DNA from 2 places in the Pseudoalteromonas sp. J2K-J599 genome. Region 1 is predicted to be linked to the other one. Evidence: predicted binding sites of a transcription regulator. Region 1 holds the regulator's gene; the other holds the start of a gene.
What was found. Region 1 encodes MetJ, which represses methionine synthesis genes. Its sites were predicted from a motif close to TAGACGTCTAGACGTCTA; they were not measured.
Positions count from the first base shown of each region.

Region 1 (15,772 bases):
CATCTAGATTTTTACTTACACTGTGGTAATGCACTTTTGTTACGTGTTTCATTTAATATATCCCATTAAAAAGCCCCCAATCTGGAGGCTTTTAGTATAACGTTTATATTCGTTTTATAGAATAAATCGGCTTAAGTCTTCATCTTCAACAAGTGCACCTAAGTGTTTTTCAACATAAGCGGCGTCGATTACTAATGACGAGCCTGCTTTTTCAGAAGCATCGTATGAAATTTCTTCCATCAATCTTTCCATTACAGTGTGTAGACGACGAGCACCGATGTTTTCGGTTTTCTCGTTAACTTGCCAAGCTGCTTTGGCAATACGCTCAATTGCATCGTCGCTAAACTCAATCGATACCTGCTCAGTTTTAAGCAGCTCTCGTTGTTGCTCGGTAAGCGATGCATGAGGCTCTGTAAGGATGCGTTTAAAGTCATCTGCAGTAAGTGCTTCAAGTTCTACTCGAATCGGTAAGCGGCCCTGTAGCTCTGGGATCATATCTGATGGCTTTGCCATCTGAAACGCACCAGAGGCAATAAACAGCATATGGTCAGTTTTAACCATTCCGTGCTTAGTATTTACAGTTGAACCTTCAATTAGCGGTAGTAAGTCGCGCTGAACACCTTCACGGCTCACATCTGGACCTGAAGAATCGCCGCGCTTACAAATTTTGTCTATTTCATCAATAAACACAATACCGTTTTGCTCTACTGCAAAAATAGCTTGCTCTTTTAGCTCTTCAGGATTTACTAATTTAGCGGCTTCTTCTTCCGTTAATAGTTTGAAGGCTTCTTTGATTTTTAGTTTACGCTTAGTGCGCTTATCGCCGCCCATGTTTTGAAACATGCTTTGTAGCTGGTTGGTCATATCTTCCATACCAGGAGGCGCCATAATTTCTACGTTTGGTTGTGCTTGTGCTAAATCGATTTCAATTTCTTTATCATCTAGCTGACCTTCACGTAGCTTTTTACGGAACGTTTGGCGAGTTGATGAGTTATCATCACGCTGCGTTTCGCCGTATTGATCTTTCGCTGGTGGTAAAAGGGCATCTAAAATGCGCTCTTCTGCTGCTTCTTCGGCGCGATGTTTAAATTTCTTAGTCTGCTGTTCGCGAGTCATTTTAATTGATACATCGACTAAATCGCGGATGATAGTCTCAACTTCTTTACCAACATAGCCAACTTCAGTGAACTTAGTCGCTTCTACTTTAATAAAGGGTGCGTTAGCAAGTTTTGCTAATCGGCGGGCAATTTCTGTTTTACCTACACCGGTTGGACCAATCATTAAAATGTTTTTTGGTGTTACTTCGCTGCGTAAATCTTCTTTGAGTTGCATGCGGCGCCAGCGGTTACGAAGTGCGATAGCCACTGCTTTTTTTGCTTTAGCCTGACCTATAATGTGCTGATCTAGCTCGTGAACAATTTCTCTTGGGGTCATATCAGACATGATAGTTCCTATTATAATTCTTCGATTGTTTGGAAGTTATTAGTAAATACGCAGATGTTGCCTGCAATAGTTAAGCTTTTCTCTACTATTTCACGAGCGCTTAAATCTGTATTTTCTAAAAGGGCGGTTGCAGCTGATTGTGCAAAGTTACCACCACTGCCAATTGCAATTAGGTCGTTTTCAGGTTGAACCACATCGCCATTACCGGTAATAATTAAAGAGGCTGTTTCGTCTGCAACAGCGAGCAGAGCTTCGAGTTTTCGAAGTGCACGGTCGCTGCGCCAATCTTTAGCCATTTCTACTGCGGCTTTAGTTAGGTTTCCTTGGTGCATTTCTAATTTGCTTTCAAAGCGTTCGAAAAGAGTGAAGGCATCAGCAGTACCGCCGGCAAAACCAGCGATTACTTTGCCATTATAAAGACGTCGAACTTTACGGGCGTTGCCCTTCATTACGGTATTACCAAGAGACACTTGGCCATCGCCGCCAATTACAACCTTGTCGCCACGGCGTACACTTACGATAGTAGTCATGTTATTCCTCATCATCGAGCTGCAGAGGCAACTCGTAAAAAACGATTATGAAGAGGTTATATGGGTGAATGGTTTATTTTCAAGTCCAGCCCCAAATTCCGCAGCCGACTATTTTTACACGTTTAAGTTTGTTTTTATCACTTTCGGCTTGGCGTTTGGTTTTATAAGGGCCTAAGCGCACTTTATACCAAGTACCATTGCTGCCTTCAGCCTGTTTTATTTCAGAAATGAGGCCTGCAAATGCTATTTTAGCTTTTAGCGATTCCGCTTGTGCGTGGGTTTTAAACGAACCACACTGCATAACGTAAGGGCCTTTTTGCTCAAGTTCTTTCACTTCAACTTGAATCTCGTGGTTTCTAATTTCTTTAATAAACTCTGGTGTGCGTGGAATAACCACTTCTACTTTTGCGGGCGCAGTGGGGTTTGCTTGTTTTTCGACAAGTTTTGGATCTGCATTACTTTTAATAAACCATAATGTATAAGCAAAACCACCGACGAGTAAGATGGCTATGACAGCTAAAAGAATAGGAAATGGTTTTTTAGCGGGTGCGTTTTTTTTACTGTTTCTGCCTGCAGGCTTTTTGTTAATATAATCGTGCTGTGCCATGGTGTTATTTTGGCCTTAACCTAAATCATGTCTATAGGGTCTACGTCTAAGCTCCAGCGTACTTTTTGTGCAAGTTTACTTGAACTTAAATAATCAACCATTTGCGCAAGGTACTGATGTAATATGCGGCGATCTTGCGCTTGAATATGTAATTGAAAACGATACATACCTGCGACTTTTTCAAGTGGAGCAGGGATCGGACCGAGCAATTGTATACCAGATACCCCATTCACAGGAACCAAATCCGTCAAAAAATCGACGACTAGCTTAATGCTGTGTCCTTGTGCACGGACAATAGCCATATTTGTAATGGGTGGTAAGTCTGCATCATCGCGTTCACTCAGTGCAAAGCGAGCAAAGTCTTGGTAACCATTATTGACTAAGTCTTGTAAAAGCGGGTGTTCTGGAAAGTGTGTTTGTAATAATACTTGGCCAGGTTCCCCTGAACGCCCAGCTCGCCCCGCGACCTGAGTAACTAACTGTGCTAAATGCTCTGTCGCCCTAAAGTCGCATGAGTATAAACCGCTATCTACGTCTAAAATTATAACAAGGCTTACATCTGCAAAGTGATGGCCTTTGGCAAGCATTTGTGTGCCAACTAAAATGCGTGCACCGCCTAGGTTTATTTCATCTAGTGCTTTTTCAAGGCTGCCTTTACGGCGAGTTGAATCGCGGTCTATGCGAGTAACGGGTGTATCTGGAAACTCGGTCGATAAAAACTCTTCAATTTGCTCTGTACCTTTGCCATTTGGAAATATTTGCGTACTTCCACAATCAGGACATTGGTGAGGAACAGGGTATTGATCGCCACAGTGATGACAAATCATTTGCCCAATCGCTTTATGAAATGTGGCGCTGGTACTGCAGCGTTTACATTCACTTAGCCAGCCACATTCATGGCAAATAAGAGTGGGTGAAAAACCTCGGCGATTTAAAAAAACCATAACCTGTTTACCGCGATTTAAGTGTTGGCGCATAGTTGCAAGGCTTGCATGTGCAATACCTGCTTGGTCGGGTTGGCCTTTCATATCGAGTAACTTAAATTGGTTATCTGTCGCAGTTTGCGCGCGCTCGGTTAAACTTAGTAGCTGATATTTGTTATTAATTGCTTTGTGAAGTGTTTCAAGTGCGGGTGTAGCACTGCCTAATATAAGTGGTATTTTATGCTGAAAAGCTCTGTATGCGGCCAAATCACGAGCATGGTAACGAAGGGTATCTTGTTGCTTAAATGATGAATCGTGCTCTTCATCGACAACTATCATACCGAGTTTTAAAAATGGCAGAAAAATACTCGAACGTGTGCCTATAACTATTGCACAACTGCCTTTTTCGCAAAAACGCCATGTTTGCAATCGCTCGTTGTCGGTAAGGGCTGAATGCCAAAGCATAATGGGTGTATCAGGAAAGCGGCGACGAAAACGGTTTACAGTTTGTGGCGTTAAGCCTATTTCTGGCACTAATACTAATGCTTGCTCGCCACGTTTGAGTACTTCTTCTAGGCACTGTAAATACACTTCTGTTTTACCACTGCCAGTTACACCTTCTAATAAAAAGCTGCTAAATCCATTACTTTGATTTATTGCTGTACAGGCAACCGCTTGTTCTTTATTAAGTACAGGTTTACTACCGACAGTTGGTGCAACGCTTTGCCATTGGTTATCGTGTTCAACAGTTTGCGTAATGAGTTCTTTATCTATTAGGCTATCTATTGTTTTTTTACTAAAGCCAAGAGCTTTTAATTCGGTTAACGATGATTTCCCCGATTGCGATAACTGCTTTAATAAATTGAGCTGTGTTTTGGCTTTTAATGACGGTACTTTTGCGCCTTTTTCTGTCAGAGCAACCATGTTAATACTGGTTTTATCTGGCGATTCACCTTGGCGAAGTGCACTCGGTAGCGCTATGTGAATAGTTTCGCCTAAGGGATAGCAATAATAGCGGGCAGTAAAGCTAAGGAGTTCTAAATGTTGGGCGCTTAAAATAGGGGTATCGTCTATTACCTCTATAATATTCTTAATTTTATCTAAAGGGACGTCGGTACTGTTTTTAATACCCAGAACAACAGCTACTTTTTTTTGATTACCAAAAGGCACTAAAACCCGCATGCCCGGTAGTATGGGTGTTGATAAGCCACTGAGCTGCTCTTCTATTTTATAATCAAAGGTGCGTGGAAGCGGGACTTTAATAGCAACTTCAACAAAACTCATAACAACTCAACCCGTAAAATTAATGCTGTAATGTACTAAAAATACCGCTAAAAACCTACTAGCAATAGTACTTGAGAAAGAGATTGTTCACTTTTTTAGCGAAAAGATAAATAAATACTTGTGCAGGGGAAGGTTGTTGGATAAAATCCGCCACCAACAAATTTGTTTTAACGACGTATGGTGCCAGACTTCGGGTTTGGAGAGCGATGCGGCCTTAACTAGAGGTTCCTATGAAAGAAGGTATTCACCCTAAGTACGAAGTAATTTCTGCAACATGTTCATGCGGAAACAAATTCGAAACTAGCTCAACTCTTTGTAAAGACATTCACTTAGACGTATGTTCTGCGTGTCACCCGTTTTACACTGGTAAGCAAAAGATTTTAGACACTGGCGGCCGTGTTGATCGCTTCAACAAGCGCTTCGGTGCACTTAGCAGCAAGAAGTAATTATTGCTGTTTAGTTAAAAAAAGCACCTTAGGGTGCTTTTTTTGTGTCTAAAACTTACTACTTCTTATCTTATTTAGCTTGCTCGAGCTACATCACACCTTGCATAACTATTTCCTATTCTTATTCTGAGTATGCATAAACCTTTGCAGACAAATTGATAGATATTCTCTATATTTTAAATAGTACAAATTTTAACTAGGTTGATAAAAGTAGCTAACGTGGGCTTATCTGTTTTTAAAGTAGTGTAGTAGGCTGTTATTTTAAGTTTATGATGATACGTTAAACATACATTTTTTTAATATTTTAATAGACATAAACGCACCTCAAAACTTACTTTTTTGGTGAATTTTTATTTATCAAATGTTTATATAATCCTGCAAAGTTACTGAAAAACCTCTTAAAATTAAAGGATATAGCATATAACAGGATAGACCTGATATTGCTTGGAATTTAAAAATAATAAGGGTATCGTACCCCAAGACTCCACCTCTCACTTTAACTTAAATTGCAGGATACCATCGCGTTATGTCTGACTTTCGTGAACAAGCACTACATTATCACTCACATCCCGTACCTGGTAAAATTAGCATTGAGCTAACAAAACCAGCTGAAACAGTTCAAGACTTAGCCCTAGCTTATAGCCCAGGTGTCGCTGAGCCTGTACGTGAAATTGCCGCAGATCCTGCAAATGCATATAAATATACCGGTAAAGGTAACATGGTTGCGGTTATCACTAATGGTACTGCAATTTTGGGCTTGGGTAATTTAGGTCCTTTAGCGTCTAAGCCCGTAATGGAAGGCAAGGCGTTATTGTTTAAACGTTTTGCAGGGCTTGATTCTATTGATATTGAAGTAAAGCACAAAACAACAGAAGACTTTATTAACACGGTTGCCAATATTGCTGACACATTTGGTGGTATTAACCTTGAAGATATTAAAGCACCAGAGTGTTTTGAAATTGAAAAAGCATTAATAGAGCGTTGTAGCATTCCTGTTTTTCATGACGACCAACACGGCACCGCCATTGTGACGGCTGCCGGCATGTTAAATGCGCTAGAAGTACAAGGTAAATCAATTGAAGATGCAATAATTGTATGTTTAGGTGCAGGCGCTGCTGCAGTTGCGTGTATGGAACTGTTAATTAAGTGTGGTGCACTGCGTGAACACATTTATATGCTTGACCGCAAAGGTGTTATTCATACTCGTCGCGATGATTTAAACGAATATAAACAGCTTTTTGCTAACAATACCGATAAACGCACATTGCAAGATGTAATTGCAGATGCTGATGTGTTTGTTGGTGTTTCGGGTCCTAACTTGTTAGCTGCCGAAGATTTAAAACTAATGGCAGAAAAGCCGGTCGTGTTTGCCTGTTCAAACCCAGATCCAGAGATCGATCCTGCACTTGCTCACGGCGCACGCAACGATTTAATTATGGCAACAGGGCGCTCTGATTACCCTAACCAGGTTAACAATGTTTTATGTTTCCCGTTTATTTTCCGTGGTGCACTTGATGTACGTGCAAGCGCGATTAACGATGAAATGAAAATTGCTGCAGTTGAGGCTATTCGTAGTATTGCCAAAGAGCCTGTACCTGCAGAAGTTTTAAAAGCCGCAGGCGTAGATAAACTAGAGTTTGGTGCGCAGTATATTATTCCAAAACCAATGGATCCGCGTTTACTACCGCGTATAGCTAAAGCTGTAGCACTTGCTGCGGTAGAGTCGGGTGTTGCGCAAATTGATTTGCCTGAAAATTATATGGCGTAATATATAACGCTTAAACAAAAAACCTCAGCAATGCTGAGGTTTTTTGACTAAAAAGGTAACGATTTATTCTTCGTTTAAAATAGGCACTTCTAAACCCATTTCTTGCATTATCTTTTTAACTTCTTCTGGTACTTTTTCTGCGTTGTCTTTACGTAGGTCATCGTCATTTGGTAAAGGTTGACCAGTAAATGCATGCAAAAACGCCTCACATAGCAATTCACTATTTGTTGCATGGCGAAGGTTGTTGATTTGACGACGCGTACGCTCATCCGTTAAAACTTTTAATACATTTAGCGGGATCGAAACGGTGATCTTTTTAACTTGCTCTGATTTTTTCCCGTGTTCTGCGTATGGGTGAATATACTCACCATTCCATTTAGCCATAAGATGTATCGTTGCCTCAGATTATTAATTTCTCACACGGTATAAAAAGCGTGTAAATATGCGTGAAATTCTATCGATTTAAAAAAGATAGTCAAATAATAGATACCGATCTATCTTAATAAGCCTATTTGGGATGTAAAAATAAGCTCACTTTTGTGAGCTAAAATGTGGTACTAGCAAACGCCTTTCCTAACTTTAGCCATCTAGAGCTTTAAAATCCTTTGACTTATTAAAACGGATAACTTACTCTTTTAGACGTCTAAACATCCAAATTAATCAGGTGACGAATATGAGCGAAAAAAACAAAGCGACCATTGCTGTACGTAACGGCGTTGATGCTGATAAACATCATGGTGCAGTGGTGCCGCCAATTTATTTATCAACGACTTATTCGTTTGCCGACTTTGATACTAAGCGTGAGTATGATTATGGCCGCAGTGGTAACCCTAATCGTGATATTTTAGCAGAGACGCTTGCTAAGCTTGAAGGCGGCGCTCGTGGCATAATTACGGCCACTGGTATGGCTGCCGTGCATTTAGCTACTCAGCTACTTAACAGTGACGACACGTTAGTAATTCCACATGATTGTTATGGTGGTAGCTATCGTTTATTTACATCGTTACAAAAACGCGGACTATTGAAGCTTGAAGTATTAGATTTAACAAAAGAAGAAAGCCTTCAACAAATTTTAGCAATTAAACCTAAGCTTATTTGGATAGAGACTCCAAGTAACCCAGTACTTCGTTTAACCGATATTAAAGCGGTTACCGATGTTGCTAAGCAATGCGGTGCATTGGTTGCCGCAGATAACACGTTTTTGTCTCCTGCCTTACAAAACCCTATTAAGTTTGGTGTAGATATTGTGGTGCATTCAACTACTAAATATATTAACGGGCACTCAGATGTAGTGGGCGGCGCTGTTATTGCTGCAACACAAGAGCTTGGTGATGAGCTTGCTTGGTGGGCAAATAATATTGGTATTACGGGCGCCCCTTTTGATAGTTATTTAACGCTTCGTGGTCTACGTACTTTAAATGTGCGCTTAAGGCAGCACCAAGAAAATGCGCTAGCAATAGCTAAGTACCTTGAAAGCTCCAATTTTGTAAGCCAAGTTTACTATCCAGGACTTGAGTCACATCCTCAACATGAGCTTGCTAAAGCACAACAACTTGGCTTTGGTGGCATGGTTAGTTTTGATATTAAAGGCGATATAAACGACGCCGCAGCATTTTTAACTAGTCTTAAAACGTTTAGTTTAGCTGAGTCACTAGGTGGCGTAGAGAGTTTAATTTGTCACCCCGCAACTATGACGCACGCAGGCATGGAGGCAAAGGCACGTTTAGAGGCGGGTGTGGGCGATACGCTTATTCGTATTTCGGTTGGGATTGAAGATATACACGATTTAATAGCTGACTTTGAACGAGTATTTGAACTTGTAAAACCAGGGCAAAATAAAAATGTTGGCCGTGTAGGCAAAGGTGCTGGCACTTCTGGTGGAAACGTTAAATTAAGTGCAGCCCGTCCAGCGCTTTGGTAAGTAATACCAATCCGCAATAATACCTAGGGCGTGTTGATCTTTGGTGGGTGAATTTGCAGCAGTATGTTTGGTTTTTAGGCAAGGCGGAGCCTATGTAGTGTGGTTATTCCCCATGAATAGGCGATAACGCAGCATAAATACCAAACATGCGCTGCCCTTTGGGTTCTTTCTAGGGACGATTAACTCTTTGTTGCTCGGTTTTTACTTAGCCCACTAGGTTACAAACCTCGCGCCGCGATTTAATCGCCCCTAGATTGAACAAATTTCAATCCACAAAGAACAACACGCCCTAATCAATTTGAGGGATTAAACCGCACGATAAAATCGTTAAAAATTCCTAATATAGAACAACTAAATAACGAAATTTTTGCCTTGTTATCGATACGGTTTTCTTTCCTCAAAATAGACAACTTAATTAAGCGAATTGGTATAAATATGGTCAATTGTGTACATAAATTTGGTGGTTCAAGCTTAAGCTCTAGTGAGCGCTATCAAAGCGTAGCTAAAATAATTATTGGGCATACTCAGCCGGGTGACTGTGTTGTGGTATCTGCTGCAGGTAAGACTACAGATACACTTGTGTCGTTGTGGCAAAGTTATCAGCTGCAAGACACGCAAGCTGTCGCTGATATTTTACTGCAGTTAAATAACCATCAAAGCGATTTAATTGAGCAGTTATTACAAGCTGATTTAAAGCGCTGCGCACTTAAAACACTAAATACCGAGCTTAGTAATATTGCAGAACTTGCTCAAGCTGAGCAGCTAAAAGAGGCTGCGTTACTTGCGCATGGGGAACTGTGGTCAGCACGTTTACTCGCTACTTATTTACAGCAGCTAAATATTGAGGCGTGTGCTCAAGATGCCCGTAGTCTTTTTACCTTAAACGATGGTGAATTAATGCATGCGCAAAATGCGCAGCAATGTCGACAGTCAATTTTACCTAATAAGATAAATGTTGTTACTGGGTTTATTGCCGCCGATACGAAAGGTGAGACCGTAACACTTGGACGCAACGGTAGCGATTATAGTGCAACACTACTTGCAAATTACTGTAATGCTAAGCAAGTATGTATTTGGACCGATACACAGGGAGTGTTTAGCACTGATCCTCGTAAGGTTAAAAAAGCGATTAAATACGGCAAAATTTGTCGCGGGCAAGCTAATTTATTAGCTCGTTTGGGTAACCCTGTATTACACGCAAAAACACTATCGCCACTTAAAAACAGCGATATTAAGCTAGCTGTTCGTAGTAGTTTTGATGTGCAAGCAAGCCCAACAGATATAGTAAAAGAAGGTTCAGCAAAGAAAAAGCGCTTTATAACCACGCTGCAAAATGTTGATTTGTTAATGGTTGAAGGATTAAGTGAAGGTGAGGTCGCAAGCGTTAGTCAGCTTATTCAGCATAGCCTTCATCATTTTAACCATAATGGTGAAGTGTATTTAGTAGTACCGGCTGCACAAACATATCAAGTTATTAATTACTTTGCTGGTAGAGCTAATATTAGTGAGTCAAATTTAAATGGCTGTGCAATTATTGCCCCTGAGCAAGACGTTAGCGTACTAAAACTGCAAGCTTTAGAAGTATTAGCTGAGCAGACTATAAAGCCGCGTTTTGTGCATCAAGATAATGGTTATGTTTTATTACTAACAGACCAATTTATAGATAGCGATATACAAAGCGCCTTACACGATAAGCTAATCAATAAAGGCCAAGAAATAGCCGTTATAGTTGCGGGCCTTGGCAATGTAGGCGATGCTTTTATTGAGCAGTTATCGGCACAATTTGAGCGTTTATCAGACGACTTTAGTATTAAATTGGTAGCGCTGGTTCGCTCTAAACATATGTTATTTAATGCAAGTGGCATAAATATATCGCAATGGAAAACTCAATGGCAGCATGAGGCGAATAGCTATGAAGCTGCGGATTTACTTAATGCGATAAGCGAGCTTGACTACGAACATAAAGTTTTAATTGATATTACTGCAAGTGAGCAGTTTAGCTTTTTATATACAGATTTTGTAGACCGAGATTGTCATTTAATTAGTGCTAACAAATATGCAGGTACAGCACCTACTTCTTGGTATAAAGCACTTCGTAGTAACCTTGGCGAACGTAATTTACATTGGCGATATAATACAAGTGTAGGTGCAGGCTTACCTATCAATTTTGCTTTGGCTGATTTGCAAAATAGTGGTGATAAAATTACGCGTATTGAAGGCGTGTTCTCGGGTACACTTTCGTGGTTATGTAGTAAGTATGATGGTACCACTGCTTTTTCTGAGTTGGTATTAGAAGCACAGAAAATGGGGTTCACAGAGCCTGACCCTCGCGAGGATTTATCTGGACGAGATATGCAGCGTAAGTTACTTATTTTAGCCCGAGAGTTAGGTATAGAGCTTGAGCTTGATGATATTAGCTTATCGGCATTAATGCCCGGTGAGCTTGCGCTAGGAAGTTGGGAAGACTTTCTAAACAATAAAGCCCAGCTAGATGCGTTCATTGAAGAGCATGCTGATACAGCAAAAGCTAATAACTCAGTACTGAGATACACAGGCCTATTAGATATAACAAAAACTGAAGTTATCGCTAAAGTAGGAGTTACGTATGTGCCCAATGGGAATGCGTTAGCAAACCTTACACCTGGCGATAATATTTTTGTAATTAATAGCAAATGGTATAGTGATAACGCGCTTGTGATTCAGGGGCCTGGGGCTGGGAAAGAAGTAACCGCTGCGGGTGTACACTCTGACTTATATTGGCTTGTTCAAAACTTAAAATAAGCGATTATTTAAATTAAAACGGCAGCTTAATTAAGCTGCCGTTTTTGTATTACAGAGATATTATTAAAATAGCTCTTCTTCGGTTTTTGTGTCTTCTTCAAATATATCGTTTGGCTGAGATAGCACATACTTTGTCGGTGCAGTGCCTTTTTCAAAGTATTCAAAGCGGCTGGTGTAGTCATTTTTGTGGCTTAGCAAACCAGTGGCTAAATCAATACGAATCGAAACAAGCCCCTCAGGTGGCTCAATTGGCGCTTCAGGTGTTCCTTCAAGTGCGGCTTTCATAAATTCAATCCATGCAGGCTGCGCTGTTTTAGCTCCCGATTCAGCACCAGATATTTGGCTGCTATCTAAGTTGTTATTGTACGTAGAACGGCCAAGAGCGTTACCTGGGTTATCAAAGCCCACCCACACAGAAGTCATTACTTTACTGTTAAAACCACTAAACCAGGTGTCTACAGAGTCATTAGTTGTACCTGTTTTACCCGAAAGATCACGACGTTCTAAAGCTTGTGCGCGCCAACCTGTGCCACTCCAACCCGTTTTATGGGCCCAACTACCGCCGCCCCAAATACCGCTGTGCATTGCATCAGCAATTAAAAATGCATTCTGCTTAGAAATAATTCTCGGTGCACATTTTTTTGTTGGTTCCACTTCATCACTACTATTATGAAGTGAGAATTCATTGCGTGTCGGTAAAGACTCCTCGTCACAGGCTAGGGCAGGGTTTGCTTTGAACAATACATTACCGTAAGCATCTTGAATTTCTGAAATAAAGTAAGGTTCAATTAAGTGGCCACCATTGGCAAATGCACTCATGCCACGGGCAAGTTCAAGTGGAGTAATGGAAGCACTACCCAGTGCTAGTGATTCACTGCGATTAATGTCTGAATCTTTAAAGCCAAACTTTAATAAATGATCAGCTGTACGTTGTAATCCAACGCCGCGTAGTAAGCGCACCGAAATAACGTTTTTAGATTGTGCTAAAGCACGGCGAATTCTTATCGGACCATTATATACAGCAGGGCTGTTTTTAGGGCGCCATGCTACGCCTTGGCTTTTATCCCATTGGTTTATAGGAGCATCGTTTAATATAGACGCAAGCGTGTAACCTTTTTCAAGTGCTGCTGAATATATAAAAGGTTTTATATTAGAACCTACTTGACGCTTTGCTTGTACCGCTCGGTTATATTGACTTTGCTCAAAGCTGTAACCACCTACAATAGCTTTAATTCTTCCATCTTGTGGGTCGAGTGACACAATAGCACTTGATGCTTCTGGTATTTGGCTTAGTAAGTAGCTGTCATCTTCATTTTTACGCACCCATATTTGCATTCCTGGCGTTAAAATATCTGTAGCTGCTTTTGGAGCAAAACTTTGGCGGTAACGAGTAATATATTTACGCGCCCATTTTAAGTTATCCCAAGTAAGAGTTGTGCGCTCGCCACTTTTAAGTAATACCGACGCTGTTTTATCATTAACACTAAGCACGGCTGCTGCTTTCAAAGTACCCAACTCATTTACGCTTTGTAATTTATTGAGTATTTGTTGCTCAGTTAAAGCAGGTTGTGTTTCAGGGTCCCATAAAACATCTGTTGGTCCTCTAAAACCATGGCGCATATCATAATTATGTAAGTTGTTTACAAGTGCGTTTTGCGCTGCTTTTTGAACTTTAGACTCTACCGAGGTGAAAATTTTAAAACCTGAGTTGTAAGCTTTATCTATTCCATAACGCGAGACCATTTCAGCGCGCACCATTTCAGAAATATACGGGGCGTATAAATTTATTTCAGCACCATGAAAATAAGCGGTGATAGGTTGGCTCGTTGCTTCGTTATATTCTTCTTGAGTAATATAATTTTCAGTTAATAAACGCCCTAAAACAACATTTCGGCGTGCTTTTGCACGCGTTGGGTTACGAATTGGGTTTAAAGCTGAAGGGGCCTTGGGTAAACCTGCAATCATCGCCATTTGTGCAAGTGTTAAATCTTTTAACTCCTTACCGTAATAAACTTGTGCTGCAGCACCAATACCAAAAGCGCGATTACCTAATTCTATTTTATTAAGGTAAAGCTCTAAAATTTCGTCTTTTGTTAATACACCTTCGATATGTAGCGCTATAAATATTTCTTTAACTTTACGAATATATGCTTTTTCGCGAGTTAAAAAGAAATTACGAGCAAGCTGCATAGTAATAGTACTTGCGCCTTGTTTTTTCTCGCCGGTAGATATAAGAACAATAGCCGAACGTACAATACCTATAGGATCTATGCCTATATGATCGTAAAATCGATTATCTTCTGTCGCTAAAAATGCATTAATGAGGGTTTGAGGAATTTCATCAATAGTCACTGGAATACGACGCTTTTCACCAAATTGATTGATTAAAAGCCCATCTTTTGTGAATACTTGCATAGGAGTTTGTAATTGCACGTCTTTTAAAACTTGCACACTGGGGATATCAGGTTTAACGTAGTAATAAAGACTGACCAAAGTGATCAGACCAATTAACACACAAATGATAAAAAATTGTAAAGTTCGTTTTAATAAAATCACTTATATTTCCCTAAATGGACTCCCAATTGCGAGTTTTGACTGCTAGTATATATTGATTAAAAAATGAATAATATTTTTTCAGATAAAAATTATAACTTGTTTATTATTAAAACAAAGGCCAAGTTGAAACATGCTAAGTCAACTATTTCAAAAACCGTCCCCGATGATGGTAGGAATTGATATTGGATCGCACTCTATCAAAGCGGTGCTTTTACGTGAAATTGAAACTGGATTTCGACTAGAAGCACTTGCAATTGAGCCGATGCCAAAAGGTGCGATGAGTGAGCGCACAATCCAAGATATTGAAGCGATTGGTAACGTTATTACAAAATTAAGAAAAAAATTACCGAAGTCGTTAAAATCTGCTGCAGTGGCTGTTTCTGGCCAAACAGTTATTACAAAAGTGATCTTCATGGATGTATCGTTAACAGATGCTGAACTTGAATCGCAAATTGAAATTGAAGCTGATAGTTTAATCCCTTACCCACTTGATGAAGTGAGCCTCGATTTTGAGAAGCTTTCGACGAATGAGGCCGATCCTAGCAAAATGAATGTTTTGCTTTCGGCTGCTCGTACTGAGAGTGTTGAAGCACGGGTGGGCGCTTTAGAAGCCGCAAATCTAGAAGCCAAAATAGTAGATGTAGAAAGCTACGCATTGAGCCGTGCTATGGACGTTTACTATCAACAATTACCTAGCGATGCATTTAATAAGTGTGTGGCTGTGGTCGATATTGGCGCAGTTTTAATGCTTGTGAGTGTTGTGCAAGCTGGGGAAACCATTTATACCCGTGACCAAGTTTTTGGTGGCGATCAATATACAAATAGTATTGTTGCTTATTATAATAAAGGCTTTGATGAAGCCGAAATAGGCAAAACATCAGGTGATTTACCGCCAAACTATACCTTTGAAGTATTAGCCCCTTTTCAAACTTCGTTACTTCAACAAGTTCGCAGAGCTGTGCAAATGTTTTTAACAACCAGTGGTAAAGAGCAAATAGATTATATTGTATTAACGGGCGGTACATCGATGATAAAAGGTATCGACCGATTGCTTATTGAAGAACTCGGTATCCACTCAGTTGTTGCAGAGCCTTTTGTAAATATGGAAATTTCCCCAAAGGTAGACCGTAATATAATGCAGCGTCACAAAACGCAGTTTGCAATTGCAACAGGGTTGGCATTAAGGAGCTTTTCAACATGCCACATATAAATCTACTGCCTTGGCGTGAATCACAACGCGAAGAATCGAAAAAGAAATTTGTAACTATACTTGTTGGTGTCGTTATACTTTGTTTTGCAAGTATGTATTTATTAAGCTCCTTTTATAGTGCTTTAAAAGACGGTCAAAACTTAAAGAATAATTATTTAAGCTCAGAAATTAGCATGCTAGATAAAAAAATAAGTGAAATACGAAGCTTAGATAAAAGAAAGGAAAATTTACAACAGCGTATGAGGCTCATTGAAGAATTGCAAAGCAGCCGTAACTTGGGTACGCAAATAATGGATGAAGTTG
Region 1 is NZ_CM200271.1:404,557-420,328, forward strand. It holds gene AC5NT5_RS01795 (gamma-butyrobetaine hydroxylase family protein) at 1-52, opposite strand, end outside; gene hslU (ATP-dependent protease ATPase subunit HslU) at 115-1,443, opposite strand; gene hslV (ATP-dependent protease subunit HslV) at 1,455-1,973, opposite strand; gene AC5NT5_RS01810 (SPOR domain-containing protein) at 2,053-2,580, opposite strand; gene priA (primosomal protein N') at 2,601-4,787, opposite strand; gene rpmE (50S ribosomal protein L31) at 5,018-5,233, shown strand; gene AC5NT5_RS01825 (malic enzyme-like NAD(P)-binding protein) at 5,760-7,001, shown strand; gene metJ (met regulon transcriptional regulator MetJ) at 7,065-7,385, opposite strand; gene metB (cystathionine gamma-synthase) at 7,675-8,922, shown strand; gene metL (bifunctional aspartate kinase/homoserine dehydrogenase II) at 9,358-11,703, shown strand; gene AC5NT5_RS01845 (penicillin-binding protein 1A) at 11,767-14,259, opposite strand; gene AC5NT5_RS01850 (pilus assembly protein PilM) at 14,390-15,469, shown strand; gene AC5NT5_RS01855 (PilN domain-containing protein) at 15,457-15,772, shown strand, end outside.

Region 2 (15,772 bases), 1.4 Mb from region 1:
GAGCCATTATAGGTAGAGGCAACTAAAGTTTCTTCTCCATTAATAACAGTGTTAACCAAACCGTTAAAGCTTTGCACTAAAGCAACTTTAGAAATAGTGTTTTCAGAGTAGTCATAACTAATGAGGTAATCACTAACGAGACTAACCACATCTATATTTTCGTTATTAAGAAAGCTTCCAGTTACTATTGAACTCATGCCGCCCCAATAAAATCCTAAGCGAGGCGATGTTTTTAATAACTCTCCAGTTTGCCCATTTAATACTTTAAAAAAGGTACCTTCACTTCCTGTATGCTCAGCGCCATTACCTACTATTATTTCTAACTTGCCATCATTATTAATATCTAACGTTGTTAAAGTACTAATGTAGTCTCCGCCGCCAAGATATGTTTGAAATAGCTCTTCACCCGTTTCAGGTGAAAACACCTGTACATTCGCATTGTATATAGCAGAGCTGCCAGTAATAATATAATTCTTACCATCATCAAACAGCTGAGCAGTAGTGACTAAATTGTTATTATCCCAATCGTTATTAATGCTTATATTTGTAAGTATTTTTTCATTAGTTTGTGTATCTACTATGTGCAAAGCGTTACTGTCACGCTCGGAATAAAGTATATCTAAGTTTCCGTTATTATTAATATCAGCAAGTGCTAACGCTTTATTTGAGTAGTACTTAATGCCTTTAGCCCACTGTTGGGCTTTATCATCCGTGTTGTGAATATAAAAACCATCTTCACCTGATGAAGAATAACCTGAGCCCCAAGCAATATTTTGTTTGCCATCGCCGTTAAGGTCATCTACAACAATGCCCGACACACCATGCTCTGGATTATTAATACTCCAAAACTCAACACCTGTTGTGAGTGAAAGCGCGTATAAGCTCCCCCACTGACCATCGCCGTAAACTAAATCATCGGTACCATCATTATCGATGTCTGCAACTATTACTTTATCAATATCTAAGTCGCTTTGGGCTGTCCATAAAATGCTTTCAGTGCTTGGGCTAAGCATTTCTATGCTGTACCAACTTTGCCCATTAATCACTTCATCTAAGCCGTCGTTATTAATATCAACAGTAATTAAATGCTCGCCATTAACACTTACACTAAGTTGTTTATGCAGTACAAGTTCTGAATTTTCAAACCTATAAACCGCACCATCACTAAATAAAACTTCTTTTGCATTGGCCTCAGTAAACGAGCCTGTCACAAAATTTTGTGGTACGTTTTCAAGTACCGCAATTTCAGATAAATCGAGCGAGTTAAGAACAAAAAGCTTACTACTTTGATAAACAAAAAGCTCATCTTGGCCATCGCTGTTTATATCAAACTTATCTGCTGCTCTTGGGTAATAAAATTCTTTGCTTAGCTCTATCTCTTGGGTGACTAAATTAACTTTATGTACTGCGTTATTATCTAAAACATATAAGTAATATGTATCTGCCACTGTATCTTTAATTAGTGTGGTATCTTCAATATAGTCATCAAAGTCGTAGCGAGCTGTTACTTTATACGCACCTTTTACATACTCTATAATATTAAAATTGCTCTCTTGGGCGGATATAATGTGCTTGCTACCCACACCCGACAAAGGTGCAATGTACATGCCTTTGCGACCTGTTGAGTTACCTAATGAAAATTCACGAAATACGCTATTAAGCTCTATGCTTTGCTCGTCTGAGGCCGCTTGAGTAAGGCTATTATTTTTTATAATTGGCGTGAGTTGAGGCTTTTTAGATAAACTTTCAAAATGAGCTTTATCAAAATTTATTTTTTGATCGTTAATTAAAACAGCATCACCGTAAGTATTTTTTTGAGTGTTTTTTATAGGTTGTGCATGAGTATTGGCATTCACTGAATACGCGCTCATCATGAGCAACGTAAGGCAAGATAGTTTAATCAATTCCATAATCCTTTGTATTTCTTTATTTAATAACGCCACTACAACTGTAACGTTCCATTAACACGGCATTATATAGAGTAAAAACCGGAAATAAAGAGGCGATTAACAAAGTTTTACAAAGACATAGAAGAAATAACGCAATAATATTTAGCTTGCAGCTAAGCTACTTTTCTAAAACACTTAGCCGCATACTTACTAATTAAAATCGATTAATGAGTGCTTATAACATCTTCAGACAACAATTTCTCATCGTCTTTATAAACTTCAAGCCAACCTGGTGGTGATGTATCACAGCCAATAATGGTTACATTTAGTATGTAACTATAACGTCCATTTTTAAACGTATAATGGTGATTACCGCCAGTGCCACTAACCGTTACATCGCCGTTAGATAAAACCATATCAGGCTTGTCCTTTGGCCTTTTATCACTACTCCACACCGCATAACGGTAATTTCTATCACCTAAATCATCAACACGAATATGGTAGTTAGCCGTTTTCCAATCGAGTACTGGTTTTTCAAAGGTATTAATACTTGCGTGCAAGGATTGCTTACCTTGTTCGATTAAGCTTTTAGCAAGTGTCTGCTCTTTAGTATTTTGTGTATTTACAGCAATAATTTTACCGTCAGTATCAACCCACATAACGCCGTTATTTAGCATAATGCCGCGCCAACCTACTTTCTCCCAATCAGTTTTAATGTTTGAACTGGCAATAACTGCCGCTAGCTCATCATTAAATACTTCATCAAAGCGGTTAATAAACTCGGCTTCATTTTTAATGTCAGGTATGGGATATCGTCGTTTTAGCGGGTAGCGAATAAGTGCTGCAATCGCAGTTTTATCATGCGCTTTAAAAGCAGCAATAACAGGTAAAACGAACTCGTGATACTTTTGCTCAAGCGCAAATGTGTTAGATGTGAAAAGTAGTGATAGGAACACCGCTACGTGGTTTAAAAACTTCATTTATAGTCCTTTAATCAAAGCTCAAACTTTGGCGTAAAACTTGGACGCTCAGTTTTCATTAAAATATCATCTAGTATCCTAATAAGCTGATCTTTTTGCTTACAAGATAATTGCTTTGTATTTGATAACATATCTTCACAAAATTTTTTATCCCATGAATCTGGGTGATATATATTGAGCTCTTTAAGTACGTCTTTTATTAATTTTTTTGTGCCTAAAGAAATATAACCGTCTTGAATTTCTTGCCGTAAGTTAACTAAGGGGGTTTGGGATTCAGACATTCAACGTCCTTTGACTTATGTTGTCTTTCAACGCTAGGGATTATCAAAACCTAGCAGATAAAATTATTATGAAAAGTCAGGTCACATATTAGAATTACACTTTTTCTCATCCCAACTTTCAATTATGAAAATGCTAGCCGTATGAGCAGAATGAACAGCAAGTCTAGCGTGCCTAGGCTTAATATTATACCTAGTTCGACCTTCAGCATGGGCAGCACTAGCATCTGTGCGCAGTGCACCAATACCGCTAACTGTTGAGAACAGTCCACTTAATATTTGTATTAAATCTTTATCTTGAACAAGGCTAATATCAAAACCTAGCTCATCCTTAATTACTTTCCAAACGCCCTGCAAATCTTTTTTAGCAGGCATTGTTAAACCTTCATCTTCTATAAATGTTTTACAAATAGCTTCTAATATATTGCACGCAGCTAGTACAGCTTCTCGAGGATCACTTGTTATATTATCCATTGCTCGATCAAACTCAGCATTAATTGCAGGTAAATCTCTATTTTTTATTAACGCTGATAGCGATTGCGAGGGAGCACTTGCACCATCAAAAATGAAACCGCCCATTCTATATTCAAAATTGTAGTTAGAAAGGCACTGCCTTATCTTTTGTACATATTTATAAGCTGCATTCTCAACTTTTCGAAACATTATTTCATTAAATTCAGTTTGAAATTCAGGATTTTCCATGTAGTTTTCAATTAATTTACCAACTACTGATATAGGGCAATCTGATTCATTATTTATTCTTCTTAGCCACGTCTGTGCTTTAGAAGATTTAGAGCCTTCGGGAGGTTCGCCTGGGGCGTTAGAGTACAGAAAAAGAGAATCTAACGTAGCGTGAGTCTCCAGAGAAGAGATTGCATCAGCTAGAATTGATATAAGAGGTGCTGGTATTTGCTTATTCATAAATTTAAAAGTCCTTTTAACTATCTGATTATGTTAACTGCTCTACTACAGCAAAGTCCAACAGACTTTCATTACTACTTTAAGTGTCTTACAAAAAAGCGAGCTTAATTAAGCTCGCTTTTGTTTTAACGGACAGCTGTTCTATTTACTCCGGATCATACCCCAAGTTAGGCGATAGCCAACGTTCAGCTTCTTCAAGCGTCATATTGGTTCGCTTAGCGTAGTCTTCTACCTGATCCTTTTGCACAGCTGCTACGGCGTAGTATTTAGCCTCAGGGTGTGAAAAGTACCAACCCGAAACAGCAGCACCTGGCCACATGGCATACGAGCTAGTTAGCTGCATACCAATGCGCTTTTCGGTATCGAGCAACTGCCAAATTTTCTTTTTCTCAGTGTGCTCAGGGCACGCTGGGTAACCTGGCGCTGGGCGAATACCTTGGTAGTTTTCGCGTATTAGCTCATCGTTTGCTAGGTTTTCGTCTGGTGCAAAACCCCAATACTCTTTACGTACTTTTTCGTGTAGGTATTCTGCAAACGCTTCGGCGAGCCTGTCGGCAACCGCTTTAACCATTATTTTGTTGTAATCGTCTTGCTGTGCGTCAAACGCATTTGCTAAGTCGTCTTCTTCTAGGCCACCCGTTACTGCAAACGCGCCAAAGTAATCAGGCGTGCCTTTTGGTGCTATGTAGTCGGCTAGGCAATAATTAGCAAAGTCGGTTTTTTCGGTTTGCTGGCGTAAATGGCATGAAGTAGTTAATACTTCTTTGCGTGTTTCGTCGGTGTATATTTCTATGTCGTCTCCAACGCGGTTAGCCGGGAATAAACCAATTACACCAAGTGGTTGCAAACTGCCTGCTTTTTCAAGGTCGTCTAACATATCGTTAGCGTCTTTAAATAAGCTTTGCGCTTGCTCGCCTACTACTTCATCGTCCATTATGCGCGGGTATTTACCGGCAATTGACCACGTCATAAAGTATGGCGTCCAATCTATGTATTTACGCAAAGTAGCAATTGATACGTTTTTAAATTCAGTCACGCCCAGCTTTTTAGGCACTGGCGGTGTGTAGTTATCCCAATCAAGCTTTGCTGCGTTATCGCGTGCGCGCTGGATTGTAACAGGCTTAGAGCGTGGTTTTTTACGCGCTTGTTGCTCGCGCACTTTTACATATTCAGCTTTAGTTTTAGCTAAAAAGTCAGGTTTAATGTCTTTTGATAATAAGTTTGAAACTACACCAACTGCACGGCTTGCGTTATTTACATACACAACGCCTTTGTCATATTGCGGCTCAATTTTTACTGCGGTGTGCGCTTTAGAGGTAGTTGCACCACCAATGAGTAGCGGCAGTTCAAAACCACGGCGTTTCATTTCTTTTGCTACGTGTACCATTTCGTCAAGCGATGGGGTAATTAAGCCCGATAAACCAATAATATCGGCTTTTTCGTCGATGGCGGTTTGCAGTATTTTATCGGCAGGTACCATTACGCCTAAATCAATAACTTCGTAGTTATTACACTGTAGTACCACGCCTACAATATTTTTACCTATGTCGTGTACGTCGCCTTTTACGGTCGCCATCACTATTTTACCATTGGTTGAACCTTCTTCTTTTTCGGCTTCAATAAATGGGTCTAGGTAAGCTACGGCTCGTTTCATTACGCGCGCCGATTTAACCACTTGTGGTAAAAACATTTTACCTGCGCCAAATAAATCACCTACCACGTTCATGCCATCCATTAACGGCCCTTCAATTACGTGAATAGGTTTATCGGCAGCAGCGCGGCACTCTTCGGTATCTTCATCTATAAAGGTAGTAATGCCTTTTACAAGCGCGTGCTCAAGGCGTTTTTCTACAGGCCATGTGCGCCATTCTAAATCTTCTACTCGCTCGGCTTGTGCCATACCAGAGTATTTTGGTGCAAGCTCTACTAAACGCTCGCCTGCGCCTGGATCTGTGTTAAGTATTACGTCTTCAACGGCTTTACGAAGCTCTTCTGGTATGTCGTCGTAAACAGCAAGCTGGCCTGCGTTTACAATCCCCATATCCATGCCTGCTTTTATGGCGTGGTATAAAAATACCGAGTGAATAGCTTCACGTACTGGGTTATTACCTCTAAATGAAAACGATACATTAGACACCCCGCCCGACACTTTACAGTGCGGTAAATTTTGCTTAATGCGGCGTGTGCCTTCAATAAATTCTACTGCGTAGTTATCGTGCTCTTCTATACCGGTGGCTACGGCAAATATATTAGGATCGAATATAATATCTTCTGGTGGAAAACCAATATCTTCTACTAATATTTTGTAGCTGCGGGCACATATTTCATATTTACGGTCTGCTGTATCAGCTTGCCCGTCAGTATCAAACGCCATTACAACGGCAGCTGCACCAAAGCGTTTTATTATTTTAGCTTGGCGAATAAACGGCTCTTCACCCTCTTTTAGCGATATAGAATTAACAATGGCCTTACCTTGAATACACTTTAAGCCTGCTTCTATTACTTCCCATTTAGAGGAGTCGACCATAATGGGTACGCGTGAAATATCAGGCTCTGAGGCTATTAAGTTTAAAAACTTAACCATAGCGGCTTTTGAGTCCAACATGGCTTCGTCCATGTTTATATCAATAACCTGTGCGCCATTTTCTACTTGTTCGCGGGCCACTGTTAGCGCAGCTTCAAAGTCTTCTTCCATGATTAAACGTTTAAACATGGCAGAACCGGTTACATTGGTACGTTCGCCGACATTAGTAAATACTGCTATTTGTTGGGTCATGTTGGCTCCTAGTTTAAGTTACAGGCTTCAAGACCTGATAAACGCATGCGTACTTCAAGCTCTGGCAGTTGGCGTGGTTTAACGCCTGCTAAACCTTTTGCAAAAGCACGAATATGCGCAGGCGTGGTGCCACAACATCCACCTACTATATTAATAAAGCCCGATTTACCCCAATCGATAATTTCGGCTGCCATTTCAGGCGCTTCTAAGTCGTATTCACCAAACTCATTAGGCAAGCCCGCATTAGGGTGTACCGATGTAAAGGTTTCGCACACGCGCGAAAGCTCTTCTACATATTGGCGCAGTAAATCAGGGCCAAGCGCGCAGTTTAAACCAATCGAAATAGGCTTAATATGGCGAATAGAGTTATAAAATGCTTCGGTTGTTTGCCCAGAAAGCGTACGCCCTGAAGCGTCGGTAATAGTGCCCGAGATCATAACTGGTAATGTGCGCCCTGCTTGCTCAAAGGCTTCTTCTACACCAAACGAGGCGGCTTTTGCATTAAGCGTGTCGAATATAGTTTCAATTAGTATTAAGTCGGCGCCGCCTTCCATTAATGCAAGGGTAGACTCTACATACGCAGTAACCAGCTTATCAAAGGTGACGTTTCGGTAACCCGGATCGTTTACGTCTGGCGAAATTGAACACGTTTTAGATGTCGGCCCTAAAACACCGGCTACATAGCGCGGCTTTTCTGGCGTTTTAGCCGTAAATTCATCGCAAATTGCGCGTGCTAATTTAGCCGACTCTACGTTTATTTCACGGCTTAGGTTTGCCATGTCGTAATCTTCCATCGAAATAGTGGTCGAGTTAAACGTGTTGGTTTCGATAATATCGGCGCCCGCCGATAAAAAACCACGATGAATATCAGTGATTAAGTCGGGCTTAGTTAGGCTTAATAAATCGTTATTGCCTTTAATTAATACATGCCAGTCTTTAAAACGCTCTCCGCGATAGTCTTCTTCTTCTAGCTTATGATCTTGGATCATGGTGCCCATAGCGCCATCTAAAATTAAAATGCGTTCTTTTAATGCGGCGCTTATTTCGGCTTGCTTATTATTTGTAGGCGCGTTATTCGGCATAGTTGTTAGTCCTCACGTCTTGGCTAACTAAATTAATATCATACGGTGTGGTTTGGTACACGTAGTAATTTAACCAGTTCGAAAAAAGTAAAAAAGCATGGCTTTGCCACGTTTTTGAAGGTTGTTTGGTTGCATCGTCATCCGGAAAGTAATTTTCGGGCTTTGGTGCATTAGGGCTTTTTTTACAATCGCGCTCGTATTCTGCTTTTAGCGAGTCGGCGTCGTACTCTGGGTGGCCGGTTATAAACACTTGGCTACCCGATTTGTTTTTAAGTAAGTAAGCCCCTACTCGCTCAGAACCTGCCAGTACAACGAGTTCTTCACAGGCGTTTATTTTATTTATATCAATATGGCCGTAGCGTGAGTGCGGTACTAAAAAGGTATCGTCGAATCCGCGAGTCAGTGCACCGTGATCAAAATAACACTGGTGAGTAAATACGCCACACAGTTTATCGTCTTTTAAATCGCGTTTTAAATTGTAACGGTGATATAACGCTGCATGCGCTGCCCAACACGAAAACAACGTAGAGGTAACGTGTTGCTCAGCCCAATCAATAATGACTTTTAGCTCATCCCAATACGCTACATCGTCGTATTCTAAATGCGCAAGTGGCGCACCGGTTACTATTAATGCATCGTAATTGTTGTCTTTAACCTCAGAAAAATAACGGTAAAAGGTATCAAGGTGCTCTTCTGAATTGCTGCTACTGCGGTGAGTGTCGAGGCGCAGTAGTTCTACGTTTACTTGCAAAGGCGAATTGGCAAGTAAGCGAATAAACTGAACTTCGGTTTCTACTTTATTAGGCATCAAGTTTAAAATAGCCAAACGCATTGGGCGTATTTCTTGCGTTTTTGCACGACTTTTTGGCATTACAAATACGTTTTCTTGACGTAAACGTGCAATTGCCGGCAACTCGTCTTTTACTGTAATTGGCATACTTTACTCCTGCTCATAAAAACCGAGGCTTAATTATGAACTGAAAGTAAAAAATATCAACCTCTAGATGTATAGATGTCCAAATGAAATTTATTCATGGTTTTTTTAAGACTTACTAAAAGCTATAGATGAGGGGCAGTGCATTTATATTGAAGTACTTTGTTTTAGTGAATTGAAACAGCGCTACTAAAATCAGTAGCGCTATTATAATTAAAAACGATAATTTACAGATAAATTAAGAGCGTAAATATCGCCTTCATTTGTATCAAAATATTGGTATTCAGCACTTACTTGCCAGCGTTGAGTTAGCCTAAAGTCAATGCCGGTTCCGTACGTTACGCCGCCTTCATCGTAGTTTTGCTCAGTTATTAGCGTAGAATTTGTATCTGTACCAGTTATTGATTCTGCAAGGTTTTTTAAGTCGCCTTCATTGTAACTTAATTTATTTCTACCATAGCCACCAAATAAAAACACATCAGCTCGAGATGAAATTGGATAATTAGCTTTTACAAATATACTTGTTTGCAAATCAAGGCTCGAATCGATTTCGCTCTTAATGAATTCTGAACTAAGCGAGCCGTCCTGTGGGTTCTGAGTGTAAACAATTCCGTGTAGAGGCGTTGACTCATCATTTAACCCAAACCCTATACGCCCTTCTAATGCAAAGTAACGCGAAAACTGATATCCAAACCGGCCGTAAAGCGTTGTAAACTGTATGCTATCACTCTCGTATACATCAATTTGCGTAGACCCTATCCCTATTCCTTGGTAATAACCATTTACATGGAGTATGTCTGCTTGGCTCGAAAATGAGTATAAACCTAAAAGTAATGCCCCTAACTTTGTAACTATATTCATGTTCATTCCTTTAAACCTTTGTAATATTTAATAATGTGATGTTGAACAACAAACTAAGTGTGGCCTGCCTATATAACTTGCTTATACTTTACAGTTTGTAAATATACTGTACCACTTTTGTTAAAAATGGAATGTATTTGAACAATATAAAACAATAGATTACAGAATTTTACACAATAGAAATCCTGTAATAGTAGTGTTTTTAACGAGCAATCAAAACAAAGTACCGCTTAGGTAAGTGTATTGTTCTATACAGCATTCGTTGACTGTTTCACCCGTCAGCCACTACAATACAACATTGAAATTTTTATTATTATTTGAAGGCTTTCCTCCATGGTTTTACCTGATAAATTTATATTCTCGATGAGTCGAGTATCTAAGGTTGTGCCACCTAAGCGCACTATCTTAAAAGATATTTCGTTGCACTTTTTTCCTGGCGCTAAAATTGGTGTGCTTGGTTTAAACGGTTCTGGTAAATCTACGTTACTGCGTATTATGGCCGGTGTTGACCAAGATTTTGAAGGTGATGCACATCCTCAGCCTGGTACTAAAATTGGTTATTTACCGCAAGAACCTATTTTAGACGAAAGTAAAACAGTACGTGAAACTGTTGAAGAAGCTGTTGGCGAAGTTAAACACGCACTTAAACGTCTTGACGAAGTGTATAACGAATACGCCATGGAAGACGCTGACTTTGACGCACTTGCAAAAGAGCAAGGCGAGCTCGAAGCTGTTATTCAAGCGCACGATGGTCATAACATCGACAACGTTTTAGAACGCGCAGCTGATGCACTTCGCCTGCCAGAGTGGGATGCTAAAATTGAGCACCTTTCAGGTGGTGAGCGTCGCCGTGTTGCTATATGTCGATTATTACTTGAAAAACCAGACATGCTTATTCTTGATGAGCCTACTAACCACTTAGATGCTGAGTCGGTTGCATGGTTAGAGCGCTTCTTACACGATTACGAAGGCACTGTTGTGGCAGTAACGCATGACCGTTACTTCCTTGATAATGTAGCTGGTTGGATATTGGAGCTTGACCGTGGTGAAGGTATTCCATGGGAAGGTAACTACTCTTCTTGGCTTGAACAAAAAGATGCGCGCTTACAACAAGAACAAAAATCTGAAAAAGCTCGTCAAAAATCAATTGCGCAAGAACTTGAATGGGTTCGTTCAAACCCTAAAGGTCGTCAAGCTAAGTCAAAAGCACGTATGGCTCAGTTTACTGAAATGCAGCAGTCTGATTACCAAAAACGTAACGAAACTAACGAGATGTTTATCCCACCTGGTCCGCGTTTAGGTGACCAAGTACTTGAAGTAACTAATCTTCGTAAGAGTTTTGGCGATCGTGTTTTAATTGATGACTTAAGCTTTAGCATGCCAAAAGGTGCCATTGTGGGCATTATTGGTGCGAATGGCGCGGGTAAATCAACACTGTTTAAAATGATAAGCGGTGAGCAAACGCAAGACAGCGGTAGCATCAGCGTTGGCGAAACAGTACACCTAGCTACTGTTGATCAGTTCCGCGACGGTATGGACGAAAGCAAAACTGTTTTCCAAGAAATATCAGACGGACAAGACGTACTGAAAATTGGTAACTTTGAGTTCCCAAGCCGAGCATATGTAAGTCGCTTTAACTTTAAAGGTAACGATCAGCAAAAGTTTGTTAAAGACCTATCAGGTGGTGAGCGTAACCGTTTACACCTTGCTAAGTTATTAAAAGCTGGCGGCAATGTGTTACTACTCGATGAGCCAACCAACGACTTGGACGTTGAAACACTACGTGCACTGGAGAACGCTATTTTAGAGTTCCCAGGTTGTGTAATGTGTATCTCGCATGACCGTTGGTTCCTTGACCGTATTGCTACACATATTTTAGATTACCGGGATGAAGGTCAAATTAACTTCTTTGATGGTAACTACACTGAATATGAAGAGTGGCTTAAAAAGACCCTAGGCGCTGAGGCAACTCAACCTAAACGTATTAAATACAAAAAAATTGGCTAAAAATATTGGTTAATTTTATGTTTGTATAACTTAAGCCTTGCACTTTGCAGGGCTTTTTTATGCCACCAGCATTACAGGAGCACATCTTGCTAGCATGTAGAGAATTACCCGCTATGCTTAATTTATTATAAAAACAGTAAGGCTAAATTAGGTTATGCAAAATCGTCGACAGTTTTCTCGTGTGCTATTTTCAACTAACGCTCTGTTATGTTTTGATAGCCAACAGTATCCGTGTAAATTACTCGATCTATCGCTACATGGCGCGTTGGTCACTAATTGTGATGCATTTATTGGCAGCCACAATACGCAAGCAATACTGCGTTTTACATTGCCTCAAAGCGATATAGAAATAAAAATGGAAGTAGTAATTTGCCATATTGAAGCCGATCATATTGGTTTAAAATGCCATCATATTGATATAGACAGTATTACTTATTTAAAGCGATTAATAGAGCTAAACTTAGCCGATGATGAGCTACTGCATCGCGAATTAGCGTCACTTATTAATGACTCACAATAGACTCATTCTCTTAAGTTGATTACCATAGCGCAAACTTTATAAAGCTTGTAAATATGCGCTTAAATCCTCATTTGCCTTTGGTATACCATCCTAACTACTCGTTTAGCTTTGATCCCAAGCATCGCTTTGTAATGAGTAAATTTGCACATTTATATCAACATGTTGCAGAGCTTGGTTTAATCGGCAGTAACCTAGTTGAGCCAATATTAGGCACGCCAGAGCCCCTTGAGCTTGTGCATTGCGATAATTATATCCAAGATTTATGGCTCAACCGCTTAGATGAAAAAGCAATGCGTCGCATTGGTCTACCTTGGTCAAAAGAGCTTATGGCACGTACCTTTACAGCTCCTCAAGGTACTTTACAAACAGCTCGTTTAGCACTTAAACATGGTATAGCGTGTCATCTTGCTGGTGGTACACATCACGCACATAATGACTTTGGTTCAGGTTTTTGTATGGTTAACGATTTGGCCTTTACCACGCAAACTTTAATTGAATCGGGTGAGGTAACTAACGTACTTATTTTTGATTTAGACGTGCACCAAGGTGATGGCACAGCCGCAATGTTACAGCATCAACCCTATGCGTATACTTGCTCTATCCATTGTGAAAAAAACTTCCCCTTTAGAAAGTCCGCTAGCGATTTAGACATTGGCCTGGCAAATAATATGAAGGACGACGAATACCTTGCCGTAGTTGACGACACCTTGAGTTATTTACTTAAAGAGCTAAACCCAAGCTTGGTACTTTACGATGCTGGCGTTGATATTTGGCAAGGCGATGGCTTGGGTAAATTAGATATCAGCTGGGATGGCATAGTTAAGCGTGACCATTTAGTGCTAAAACGCTGCCTTGAACATAATACACCTGTAGCTACTGTGATAGGTGGAGGTTACGATAGAGATCACCTTCGCCTAGCAAAGCGCCATGCTATTGTTGTTGAACAAGCGGCTGGCTTTTAGTTTGAAAGAAAAATGTTAAATTATCGTTCTTATTTAATATGTAAAATAAAAACGAGCATATTATGAAACAGTTATTTATTACCATCACGCTAATTTTATTAAGCTTTACAGCTTACGCACAAGATACAAGCTCAGAAGCAACATACCCTAAGCTACCTACATTAAATTTACAAATGGCTGATGGTTCTGCTCTCAACACTCAAGATTTATTAGGTCAACCTTACGTTTTACACTTTTGGGCAACGTGGTGCCCGTACTGTAAAAAGCTACAGCCAGCACTTCAAAAAATTGATGATATGGGCTTAAAAGTTATTGCCGTGAGCTTTAAAGAAGATGACGATGCCATTCCCGCTAAAGCACTTAGCGAAAGAGGTTATACTTTTAAAACAGCTGTAAAAGCCGATGCAATAGCACAGCAATTAGGTATACGAGGCACACCTACTACATTGTTTGTAAATAAAGAAGGCAATGTAATTTGGCTGACTAATACGTCAAACCCAGAAGATCCAAATCTTCATTTAAATGCACGAACATTGTTGCACTCCATAGACATGGCAACTGAGTAACTTATTGCGCTTTTAACTGATTAGGTGTTAAGCCTGTCCAGCGTTTAAAGGCGCGCCGAAAGTTAGGTATATCGTAAAAAGCTAAATGTTCAGCGACTTGTTCGTTATGTTTAGCGCACAGAGTAAGTAGGTAAATAGCTTTGTGCTTATTTTGCTCATCTATTAACGCTGAAAAGCGTACCCCATTGAGTTTGAGTCTGCGCTTAAATGTAGCTGAGCTCATAGCAAAGTGCTTTGCGGTGCACTCTAAATTAGCACTTGGGTGAGAGTATAAGTATCTGCAGACGGCTTCAATAAAAGTCATGCTAACTACGCTTTTATTATGTAGCTGCGACTGCGCTTGCATAAATCGTAATTGACTCGCATGCGGGTTTTTAGCCCTTAACATGGTTTTATTTAATACCCAGCGAGTACATGGCTTATCAAAACTTACCTTTAGCCCTAAATTTTGCTCATATTCTTGAATATGCCGAGGGCGTTTAAAAGCAAAGTCGAACTGACAATGCGGGTAACTTTCGCTCACTCGTTTAAGTAAACTATAAAATGCAGTGCTGTATATCTCTAGCACATAGTGGTAAAGGCTTTCATCAAACCCATGTGCTGGCTGAATATAAATATAAACATTATCGTTTTTAATATACGTTTGGCTAAACAGCAAAGGCGCTAATTGCATTCTTAAAAGTGATAATTGCTTTAATACTTGAGCTAAATTATCGCTATATTTTAATGCCTGAGCTTCGGCTCGAGTGTCGTTAATAAGTTGGCTACCGAGTAAAAAACCACTGTCAGTACTTTTCATCAACAACTTAAATTGAGCTAATAAACGCACCTGCTGAGACACACTAAATGTATGCTGAAAGTTAAGTAAGTCTTGTTCAAAAATACCGGTACCGCGTAGCAGCTTATGTAAATTTATGTTTCGGCTTTGAGCAAGCTCTACAGCTGACGTAATAAGCCCTTGAGCGCTTAAATATTTGTCGTCTTGGCTAACAAACATGTGCACGGTGCGCTACTTTTAGTTGATGCTTTTTTTGTTGTAATTGACTATGCAGTTGGCTTGTTAGTTTACCTGTACTGCTATGCGTATTACCTTGTATTAAGGCGGTAGTGACATATTGAAACTTTGCTTTTTTAGATGCTTCAACTTTAAATGCACAATGCTTTAGAGCTCCTTTAATTTGTGCCATCAACTCTTTAGCTTGCTGCTCTGTGGTGGCTGGCATCAATACCATAAAGCAATCTCCTGCGTAGCGGCACACTACATCACTTAGTCGGCAATTCATTAACAATAGCTCGCTAATTTCACGCAGTAACCGGTCGCCCTCACTAAAGCCAAACTCACTATTAAAATGCGAAAAATCACGAATATCAATAGCCCCAAGCCAGAGTGGTTGTTTGCTCGTAAGTTGCTCATTAATTGCTGAATCTAGATACTGCGCCTTATAAAGACCCGTTATTGAACACACCTTATCGTGCTCACGTAAATGCGCTTCACGGCGGCGTAGCTGACGATTTAATACATACTGCTCTTGATGCCAATAATACAAACCTATACTTGTTAATAACATGCCTAACGGAGCGGGCAGAGATTCAATCCAACTCAGCCATTGGTGCGCGGGGTGCATTAGCCATTCATCAAGTAAATCGAGCGTTGCCGAGAACATAAATAGCCCAACACCTATCACTAAGTAAGTGGTTACTTTACTCGGTGGTCTTGAAATTAATAACGCGATAATCCATACAAGTGTCATTAATACAATACCACCCTCTCCCATAATATCGAGCCACTGAATACTGGCGTAAGTTTTTAATACTCCTAAATAACTACTTAAAAACACAGCGCTAAAAAACATCGCAATAATAGCGTTTATTAGTAATCGGTGGCTGATAAAAGGGTTAAATCGCATGTGCAGTATCTCGTTTATAAATGAGCTTTAAAGTTAGTTCATACAAGCTTGTGTTAGCAGGGTCATATTAGCTCAGCTATGTGACAACT
Region 2 is NZ_CM200271.1:2,759,834-2,775,605, forward strand. It holds gene AC5NT5_RS12525 (FG-GAP repeat domain-containing protein) at 1-1,904, opposite strand, end outside; gene AC5NT5_RS12530 (hypothetical protein) at 2,114-2,869, opposite strand; gene AC5NT5_RS12535 (hypothetical protein) at 2,884-3,150, opposite strand; gene AC5NT5_RS12540 (abortive infection family protein) at 3,232-4,068, opposite strand; gene metH (methionine synthase) at 4,214-6,844, opposite strand; gene AC5NT5_RS12550 (homocysteine S-methyltransferase family protein) at 6,853-7,926, opposite strand; gene metA (homoserine O-acetyltransferase MetA) at 7,916-8,863, opposite strand; gene AC5NT5_RS12560 (outer membrane beta-barrel protein) at 9,074-9,721, opposite strand; gene ettA (energy-dependent translational throttle protein EttA) at 10,055-11,728, shown strand; gene AC5NT5_RS12570 (PilZ domain-containing protein) at 11,883-12,248, shown strand; gene AC5NT5_RS12575 (histone deacetylase family protein) at 12,302-13,210, shown strand; gene AC5NT5_RS12580 (TlpA family protein disulfide reductase) at 13,273-13,776, shown strand; gene AC5NT5_RS12585 (AraC family transcriptional regulator) at 13,778-14,779, opposite strand; gene AC5NT5_RS12590 (GGDEF domain-containing protein) at 14,763-15,683, opposite strand.
Region 2: the regulator MetJ is predicted to act here: its motif matches at 8,928-8,945, upstream of metA (homoserine O-acetyltransferase MetA).